Regions from separate parts of the Dietzia sp. B32 genome, predicted to be linked through region 1. Evidence: predicted binding sites of a transcription regulator. Region 1 holds the regulator's gene; the other holds the start of a gene.

Region 1 (4,401 bases):
CCGGCCGTCGGCCGATCACCCGCCTATGGCGCGCGTCTAGCGACTCGTCCGGCGTTCCCGGAGGGCGATGATCTCGCGTTCGAAGTCATCGGCGGAACTGAACTGCTTGTACACCGAGGCGAAGCGGAGGTAGGCGACCTCGTCCAGGTCCTGTAGCGGGCCCAGGATGGCAAGACCGATCTGATGGGCGGGGACTTCGGACACGCCACCGGCGCGGACGGCGTCCTCGACCTGTTGGGCGAGGCGGCGCAGGGCGTCCTCGTCGACCGCTCGTCCCTGGCACGCACGCCGGACTCCGCGCACCACCTTGTCCCGGCTGAACGCCTCCGTGACCCCGTTGCGTTTGAGAACAGTCAGAAGCGGCGTCTCGAGAGTCGTGAACCGGTGGCCGCACCTCGGACATTCCCGGCGACGCCGGATCGCCTGCCCCTCGTCGACCGATCGTGAATCGATCACGCGGGAGTCCTCGTGGTGGCATGTCGGGCAGTACATTCCCGTGGGGCCCTTCGTCGACCGGACTTCACGCGTCCCGGCTCGTGCCTGACGGGATGCGGGGATGGCAGTACACCGTCCCCGACTCATTCTAGGAGGCCCGACGACCGGTCATGCGTAGGCGGGCCCGCCGAGATACGCCACGGCGAAGAGCAGGATCACTCCGAACGCGATCCCGCAGGCCAGGAGCGCCCACGTAGGAACGTCGTCGACGACGCCGCTGGCCACAGGAGCCTCGATATGGCAGGCGCGCACGCCCTCGGCCGACGCCGGGCGGACGAGCACGCGGCGACCCGGTGCCACAGACGTGACGCCGAGGGGGCGGCCGGGCACCCTCGGCCGGACGACGGTGTCGACACGTGCCGACGCCGCCGCGGGACGGCTGCCCTCCGGTCGAACCGCGGGGCGACGGTGGACGCGACCGGGCTGTGCGCTGCCCTTACCCGGGGAACTCTGTGGGGTGCCGGGACGATCGACGCCCGCGGACCGCCCGCGATGGTCGCCGGGGCAGACCTCGCTCCACCGCACGGTCGGACGTGCGTGTGACTGCAACTCCGTAACGGTCATGGTGACTCCCTACTCGATACGGTGTGCGAGTGGTGTTCGCACACCCGTATGTATGTGTCAGTACATCTGTTCGAATCCGAACTCTCCTAGAGTTGTATCACGCGACTCCGACACAGTCACCATTCCGGGCCCGATTATTTCGAACACCTGTGTGGCGCGACGTTCGCATGGGCGATAGGGTGTACACAGATACAGACGTCGAACATCCATTCGCCGAAGGGACCACACGAGATGCCGAAGCCCGACTTCGAGTCGCTGACGGACCGACAGAAGAGCGTTCTCCTCCACATCCACGACACCGTCAAGGAGCGCGGCTATCCGCCGAGCATCCGGGAGATCGGCGACGCGGTCGGGTTGCAGTCCACCTCGTCGGTGGCTCATCAGTTGCGGACTCTCGAGAAGAAGGGTTTCCTGACCCGGGACCCGCACAAGCCGCGCGCGGTGGACGTGCACGGGGTTCCCGGGCAGAAGTCGCGCGGGCGTCGTTCGCCGACGCCCGAGCCCCAGCGGCCCGGCGGCGCCTCCGAGCCCGTCTACGTCCCCGTGCTCGGCCGGATCGCCGCCGGCGGTCCGATCCTCGCCGAACAGGCCGTCGAGGAGATCTTCCCGCTGCCCGCGGACCTCGTGGGATCCGGCGACCTGTTCATGCTCAAGGTCGTCGGGGAATCGATGATCGACGCGGCGATCTGCGACGGCGACTTCGTGGTGGTCCGGCGGCAGAACGTCGCGGACAACGGTGAGATCGTCGCGGCGATGATCGACGGGGAGGCGACGGTCAAGACCTTCCGCAACGACGCGAGCGGAGTCTGGCTGCTACCTCACAATCCGTCGTTCAGTCCCATCCCGGGAGAGCACGCGACGATCCTCGGCAAGGTGGTGACGGTGTTCCGGAAGCTCTGAACTCCGGACTCGAACGGCGCGCCGCCCGTCCCCGGTGGGGGTCAGGCGGCGCCGTCGTGTGAGCCGTCGGCGGCGAACTCGTCGAGTTCACCCGCCACTGAGGCGGGCAGTCGGACGATGACCCGGGTTCCGTTTTCGGTGTGCTCCTCCTCGACCACCGCGCCCTCGGCGTGGACCCGTGACACCACGTCCCCACGGGAGTACGGGATCTCCAGGGTGACCTCGGTGTCCCCGGAAGCGACGATCTGGGTGATCCGCTCGAGCAGCTCGTCGACGCCCTGACCGGTGACGGCCGAGACGAACACGGCGTCGGGTAGCGCGTGGTGCAACTCGGTGAGTACGACGGGATCCGCGGCGTCCACCTTGTTGATCACCAGCAGCTCACGAGGTCGCTCGGCGTTCTGCTCCTCCACCACCTCGTTGATCACCTTGCGCACCGCCTCGATCTGGCGGAGCGGAAAGGCATCCGAGCCGTCCACCACATGGAGGAGAAGTTCGGAGTCGACGACCTCCTCCAGTGTGGAACGGAAGGCCTCGACCAACTGGGTCGGAAGATGACGAACGAACCCCACGGTGTCGGTGAAGACGACCGCGCGGCCGTCAGGCAGCTCGGCCTTCCGGGTGGTCGGGTCGAGCGTGGCGAACAAGGCGTTCTGGACCAGTACCCCGGCACCGGTTATCCGATTGAGAAGACTGGACTTTCCGGCGTTGGTGTATCCGGCGATCGCTATCGAGGGCACGGGCGTGGCACGGCGACGGTGCCGTTTGGTGTCGCGGGCCTGTTTCATCCCCTTGATGTCGCGCCGCAGACGTGCCATCCGTTCGCGGATCCGACGCCGGTCGGTCTCGATCTTGGTCTCACCCGGACCTCGGAGACCCACGCCGCCGTTGCTGCCGGCACGCCCGCCGGCCTGACGGGACAACGACTCGCCCCAGCCGCGGAGGCGGGGAAGCATGTACTCCATCTGGGCGAGAGTCACCTGGGCCTTGCCCTCGCGGCTGGTGGCGTGCTGCGCGAAGATGTCGAGGATCAGGGCGGTGCGGTCGATGACCTTGACGTTGACCGCCTTCTCCAGCGCGAGCAACTGTCCCGGGGTGAGTTCACCGTCGCAGATGACGGTGTCGGCGCCGGTCGCGGCGATCACGTCCTTGAGGACACTGACCTTGCCCGACCCGATGTACGTCGCGGCGTCGGGCTTGTCGCGTCGCTGGATGAGCGCATCGCACACCTCTGATCCCGCGGTCTCGGCCAGCTGGGCGAGTTCGGCCATCGCGGCGTCGGCCTGGGCGGCGGAGCCCTCCGTCCAGACACCCACGAGCACGACCCGTTCGAGTCTGAGCTGGCGGTACTCGGCGTCGTTGACGTCCTGGAGTTCGGTGGACAGCCCCGCCACCCGGCGCATCGAGGATCTCTCCTCGAGCTGGAACTCACCGATGGATGGATCGAGGTCGCGTGTCGGCCGATCAGCGGCCGTGTAATCAGTAGTCATTCGCGTTCATCTTCTCACACCCGGGCCCCTGGTGTCCTGTGTGGAGCGGTGTGCTAATGCCTACGACGATATCGGCCGTGGGCGACGAGGGCCGACGGTCCGATGAGGGAGGATCCACCCTCTCGTAGAGCGACCGCGAGTTCGCCGCCCGGGACCGCGACGACGACGTCTCCCGACGCCTCCCCCGCGTCGGCCAGTGCGGCCACCGCGGTCGCCACGATCCCGGTGCCGCAGGACATGGTCTCCCCGGCACCGCGCTCATGGACACGCATCGAGACCCGGCCGTCCACCATCGGGGTGGCGATCTCCACGTTGACCCCGTCGGGGAAGAAGTCCCTGTCGAACACCGGGCTCTGCTCCACCCGCAACGCGGCGAGGTCCGCCGCTCCCAGACCCGGGACCACGCAGGCCAGATGCGGATTGCCCATGTCGACGGCCAGTCCCGCGAAGGTGCGGCCCGCGATCTCCGCCGAGGACAGCCCGAGCAGTCGCGGCTCCCCCATGTCCACCCGCACCACGGCATCATCGCCCGAGTAGGAGATGACCTCGGCTGGGCGAGCGCCGGCCCGCGTGCCCACGGGGATCGAACCCGCCTCCGCCCGTCCGGTCCCGACGAGCGCGTGGGCGAAGACCCGGACCCCGTTCCCGCACATCTCCGCGATCGAGCCGTCCGCGTTGCGGTAGTCCATGAACCAGTCCGCCCGGTCGACACCGTCGGGCAGGGAAGCCAGCACCCCCCGGTCGACGAGGGCGCCGGCGGTGGCGATCCTGAGCACGCCGTCCGCGCCGATACCACCGCGCCGGTCGCACAGCGCACGCACGAGGGCCTCATCCAGTTCGAGGTCGGCGTCGTCGTCCGGGAGGATGACGAAATCGTTGAGGGTCCCGTGGCCCTTGAGGAAGGCGATACCGTCGGGCTGCGAAGCCGGGCGAGTCGAAGTCATGGCGAAAT
Region 2 (4,401 bases), 1.4 Mb from region 1:
GGCGTGAACCCGGCAGCTCACGCCAGTCGCCCGACGATCTCCATGAACTCCTCCGCGTACGCCAGGTGTGTGCGGAGTCGCCCGAGCCGCTCTGTCGTCTCGGCGTGGACCTCGGCGATGACGGCGGCGGAGGCGTCGGTGTCGGCGTCGTCGAGTGCCCGGCAGAACTCCCGCATCCGCTCCAGGCTGAATCCCAGCGGTTTCATGCGCCTGATGAGCAGGATCCGCTCGACGTCGGCCTCGGTGTAGAGCCGGAAGCCACCGGGGGAGTAGACGGACGGGCTCACCAGTCCCACCTCGTCCCAGTGCCGCAGACTGCGGATCGACAGCTCGGTGCGTTCGGCGACCTCGCCGATCTTCATGGTCTGCTCGGCCTGGTACTGATCGCCGCCGTTTGGCCCGGTCACAACTCTCCCGTTACGGTAGCTTTCGTTCCTCACGCTTCGTGAGGGTCTGACGACGACTGTAGGTGATCCGTGAGCGAGCAGTTCCCGACCGGTGTGGCGGCGTCCTTCCGCGCCGCGTTCTCCTCCCCTGCGAGAGTGCGCACCGAGGTGCTGGCCGGTCTGGTGGTCGCGCTGGCGCTCATCCCGGAGGCGATCTCGTTCTCGATCCTCGCCGGGGTCGACCCCCGCGTCGGACTGTTCGCCTCGGTGACGATGGCCGTCACCATCGCGTTCACCGGCGGCCGCCCCGCCATGATCTCCGCCGCCACCGGTGCGATCGCGCTGGTGATCGCGCCGGTCGTTGCCGACCACGGGCTCGACTACCTCATCGCCACCGTCCTCCTCGGTGGTGTCATCCAGATCGCCTTGAGTCTGCTGGGCGTGGCCAAGCTGATGCGCTTCATCCCGCGCTCGGTGATGATCGGGTTCGTCAACTCCCTGGCCATCCTCATCTTCATGGCGCAGATCCCGCACCTGGTGGGTGTGCCGTGGCTGGTCTACCCGCTGGTCGCGGTGGGCATCGTCATCATGGTCGGCTTCCCCCGCGTCACCACGGTCGTCCCGGCGCCGCTCATCGCCATCGTCGCGATCACGGCGGTCGTCCTCATGGTGGGCTGGTCCGTTCCCGACGTGTCCGAACAGGGTGAGCTCCCGACCTCCCTGCCGTCGTTGCTTTTCCCCGACGTCCCCCTCACGCTGGAGACCCTCCGGATCATCGCCCCCTACGCCCTGGCGATGGCGCTGGTCGGGCTGATGGAGTCCCTGATGACCGCCAAGCTGGTCGACGACATCACCGAGACCCACTCCGACAAGACGCGCGAGGGTCTGGGCCAGGGCGTCGCCAACCTCGTCACCGGCTTCTTCGGCGGGATGGGCGGCTGCGCGATGATCGGGCAGACGATGATCAACGTCAAGGAGTCCCGCGCCCGCACGCGACTGTCCACCCTGCTCGCCGGCGTGTTCCTGCTGGTCCTCGTCGTCGTCCTGGGCGACATCGTCGGACTCATCCCCATGGCCGCACTGGTCGCGGTGATGGTCATGGTCTCCGTCGGCACGCTGGACTGGCATTCGATCCACCCGCGCACGCTGCGCCTGATGCCGCTGTCGGAGACGCTCGTCATGCTGGTCACCGTCGTGGCGACGGTGTGGACGAGCAACCTGGCGATCGGTGTCGTGGCGGGGGTCCTCACCGCCATGGTGATGTTCGCGCGACGCGTCGCGCGGATGACCACCGTGGAGAAGGTGGCCGAGCTGGACACCGACGACGACGGCGAGGTGGACACCCGCACCTACCGGGTCACCGGCGAACTGTTCTGGGCGTCGAGCAACGATCTGGTCTACCAGTTCGACTACGCCGGCGACCCGGAGCACGTCATCCTCGACCTCACCGAGGCCGATATCTGGGACGCCTCCACCGTCGCCACCCTCGACGCCGTGCAACAGAAGTACGCGGCCAAGGGGAAGACCCTCTCGGTGATCGGCCTGGACGGCGCCAGTCAGGAGCGGCTCGAAAAGCTGTCGGGCAACCTCGGCGGGGGTTTCTGAGCGGGCAGCGATCAGTCCCGCGCGGACCCGCGCACGTCGACGATGTCCCGGATCTGATCGAACGCCTCCGGGACGATGCTGTAGTGCGCCATCCGACCCCGCTGCTCGCGGGTCACCAGGCCGGCTTCGACGAGCTTCTTCATGTGATGACTGACCGTGGGCTGCGTGATCCCGAGGGGTTCGGTCAGCGTGCAGCCGCACACGTCGCTGCAGTTGGCCGCGGCGATCTGCGAGAGCAGGCGTAGCCGCATGGGGTCCGCCAGGGCCTTGAAGCGGGAGGCGGCGGCCTCGGCCTCGGTCTGGCCCAGGGGCCCGTTCTCGCCCGCGATGCAGCAGGCGTCGGCGGGAACGGGCGTGGTCATGTCTCCAGGTTACGCGCGGCCGGGGCCCTCGCATACATGAGTGGGTCAACCCTTGAAAGTTCGAACGTCTGTACGTACAATAGAACACAGGTTCGATACCGGGTTGGCGACGACGGAGGGGGTGGGTGGATGCAGGAGGACGCGGATCGCGCGGCCGCTGGCCCCGCCTCGCCCGCCTCGCCCGGCTCGTCCGCCTCGTCTGGTTCCTCGAGTTCGTTGTCGGGTCTGCGGGCGGCGGCGCGTGCGGGCTGGATGGGCGAGAATCGTGCAGCGGCACGCCGGTTCGTGGCGTGTTACGAGTTGTTCCTCGAATGCCAGCGCCGGGAGGAGTCCGGGGCGGGCGGCGGTGAATGCCGGCCCGGGCATGCGGTGGTCGATCCCATCGACGTCGCGACCGGGTACGTGGTTGAGGCGATGGCGATCTCGTCCCGGCGGGCCACCACCATGATCTCCTTCGCCTTCGACCTGCACACCCGGTACCCGGCGATCCTGACCGCGATGGCGCAGGGGCGTCTGGACCAGCGCGCCGCCGAGGTGCTCGCCTCACAAATGGCCACCGTCCACGTCGACGTGCTCGATTTGGTGCAGCAACAGGTCGTCGACGAGTACCTCGCCGCGATCGAGGGCGGGATCCGCCTGGGCGAGAAAGCCATCCGCAGCAACGTCGATGCCATCATCGCCGGCTACGACGCCAATGGGATCCGCCTGCGCCGCCAGGAAGCCGCCCGCACCCGCGGGGTACGCGTGAACAAAGGCATCGACGGGATGTCCACCATCTCGGCGATCCTGGCAACCGAGGAAGCCGCCGTCCTGGCCGAGGCCCTCGACCAGCGCGTGGCCGACCACCGGGCCGCCGACGCCGCAGCTGCCGCCGACGCCGCCGCCAACGCCCGCGATGGCGACGGTGATGGTGAGGCCGCCGGTGAGGTCGACGACTACTCCCTGGCCGAACGCCGCGCCGACGCGTTGATGTCTCTGGTGTGCGGCGACGTCGGCCCCGGCCAGCCCTCCGCCGCGGGCCAGTCCGCCACCGCGGGTGCCGGGGTGGCGCCGTTGCGGCCACGGGTCACCGTCATCGCCACCGGCAATCACGCCCGCGACGACGGCGGGGCCCGGGTGGAGTTCACCCGCACCGGCCAGGCCGCCCTGCAGGCCCTGCTCGACATGCTCGCCACCAGCGACGGGGCCACGTTTGAGGCCGTCGATCCGCGGATCGGGGCCGCCGACGACGCCCGGGCCGCCCTGACCTATCGGCCCGGCGCCGACCTGGCCCGCCGCATCCGACTGCGCGACGGCACCTGCCGCCACCCCGGCTGCGCGATCCCGGCCGAGGCCTGTGATCTGGACCATGTGGTGCCGTTCGATCACGCCGACCCCGAGCGTGGCGGGCACACCACCGAGGCCAACCTCGCCGCGATGTGCCGGCGCCACCACCGGTTCAAGACCTTCTCCGACTGGCGCTACCACCTCCACCCCGATGGCACCCTGACCGTGACCACCCCCGAGGGCTCGACCATGCTCACCCGACCCTCCGGCCCACTGGCCGACTACCGGCGCGAACACGCCCACACCGAGACCCAGGCCTGGGCCCGTCAGCAACGCCGCACCCCCGACCCCGCCGGCGACGAACGGGCCGACGCCGAACCGACCTACTGGTCCCGCCGCGCCGCCCGCCACAACGCCGAACGCCACCGCACCGAACGTGCCCGCACCGCAACAGGGGACACCGCCGCCGCCACCGACACCATCCCCACCCCACCGGCCGAGTCCAGCCGCTGGTGGGACCGCAACGCCCCACACGCCAGCACCATCGAACTCGGCATCCGCACCCTCCTACTCGACCACCACCGCCAACGCCTCGACGACATCATCGACCCACCACCCTTCTGACGACGCAGCCGGAAGCCGGGCAGTCGGGCCCCGCCTCCTATGCATTGACGGTCATCGATGCATCCCATACTGTCGGGGCGTGAACCTCCAGCCTTCGGCGACCGCCGGCCCTTCGACCACTGCAGATCTCGACACGCCTGTGGCGGCGAGGATGTCCC

What was found. The regulator LexA, encoded in region 1, represses DNA repair genes until DNA is damaged. The targets are predictions, from matches to a motif close to CGAACANNTGTTCG.
Region 2: L8M95_RS08645 (HNH endonuclease signature motif containing protein) is a predicted target of LexA. The motif match lies at 2,415-2,428, and genes of this name have one in related genera.

What each region holds. Positions count from the first base shown of each region.
Region 1 covers NZ_CP093845.1:392,685-397,085, forward strand. The annotation lists gene nrdR (transcriptional regulator NrdR) at 37-492, opposite strand; gene L8M95_RS01895 (DUF3806 domain-containing protein) at 604-795, opposite strand; gene lexA (transcriptional repressor LexA) at 1,291-1,959, shown strand; gene hflX (GTPase HflX) at 2,001-3,449, opposite strand; gene dapF (diaminopimelate epimerase) at 3,503-4,393, opposite strand.
Region 2 covers NZ_CP093845.1:1,816,586-1,820,986, reverse strand. The annotation lists gene L8M95_RS08665 (ArsO family NAD(P)H-dependent flavin-containing monooxygenase) at 1-7, shown strand, start outside; gene L8M95_RS08660 (MerR family transcriptional regulator) at 18-362, opposite strand; gene L8M95_RS08655 (SulP family inorganic anion transporter) at 477-1,991, shown strand; gene L8M95_RS08650 (metalloregulator ArsR/SmtB family transcription factor) at 2,003-2,353, opposite strand; gene L8M95_RS08645 (HNH endonuclease signature motif containing protein) at 2,483-4,243, shown strand; gene arsB (ACR3 family arsenite efflux transporter) at 4,395-4,401, shown strand, end outside.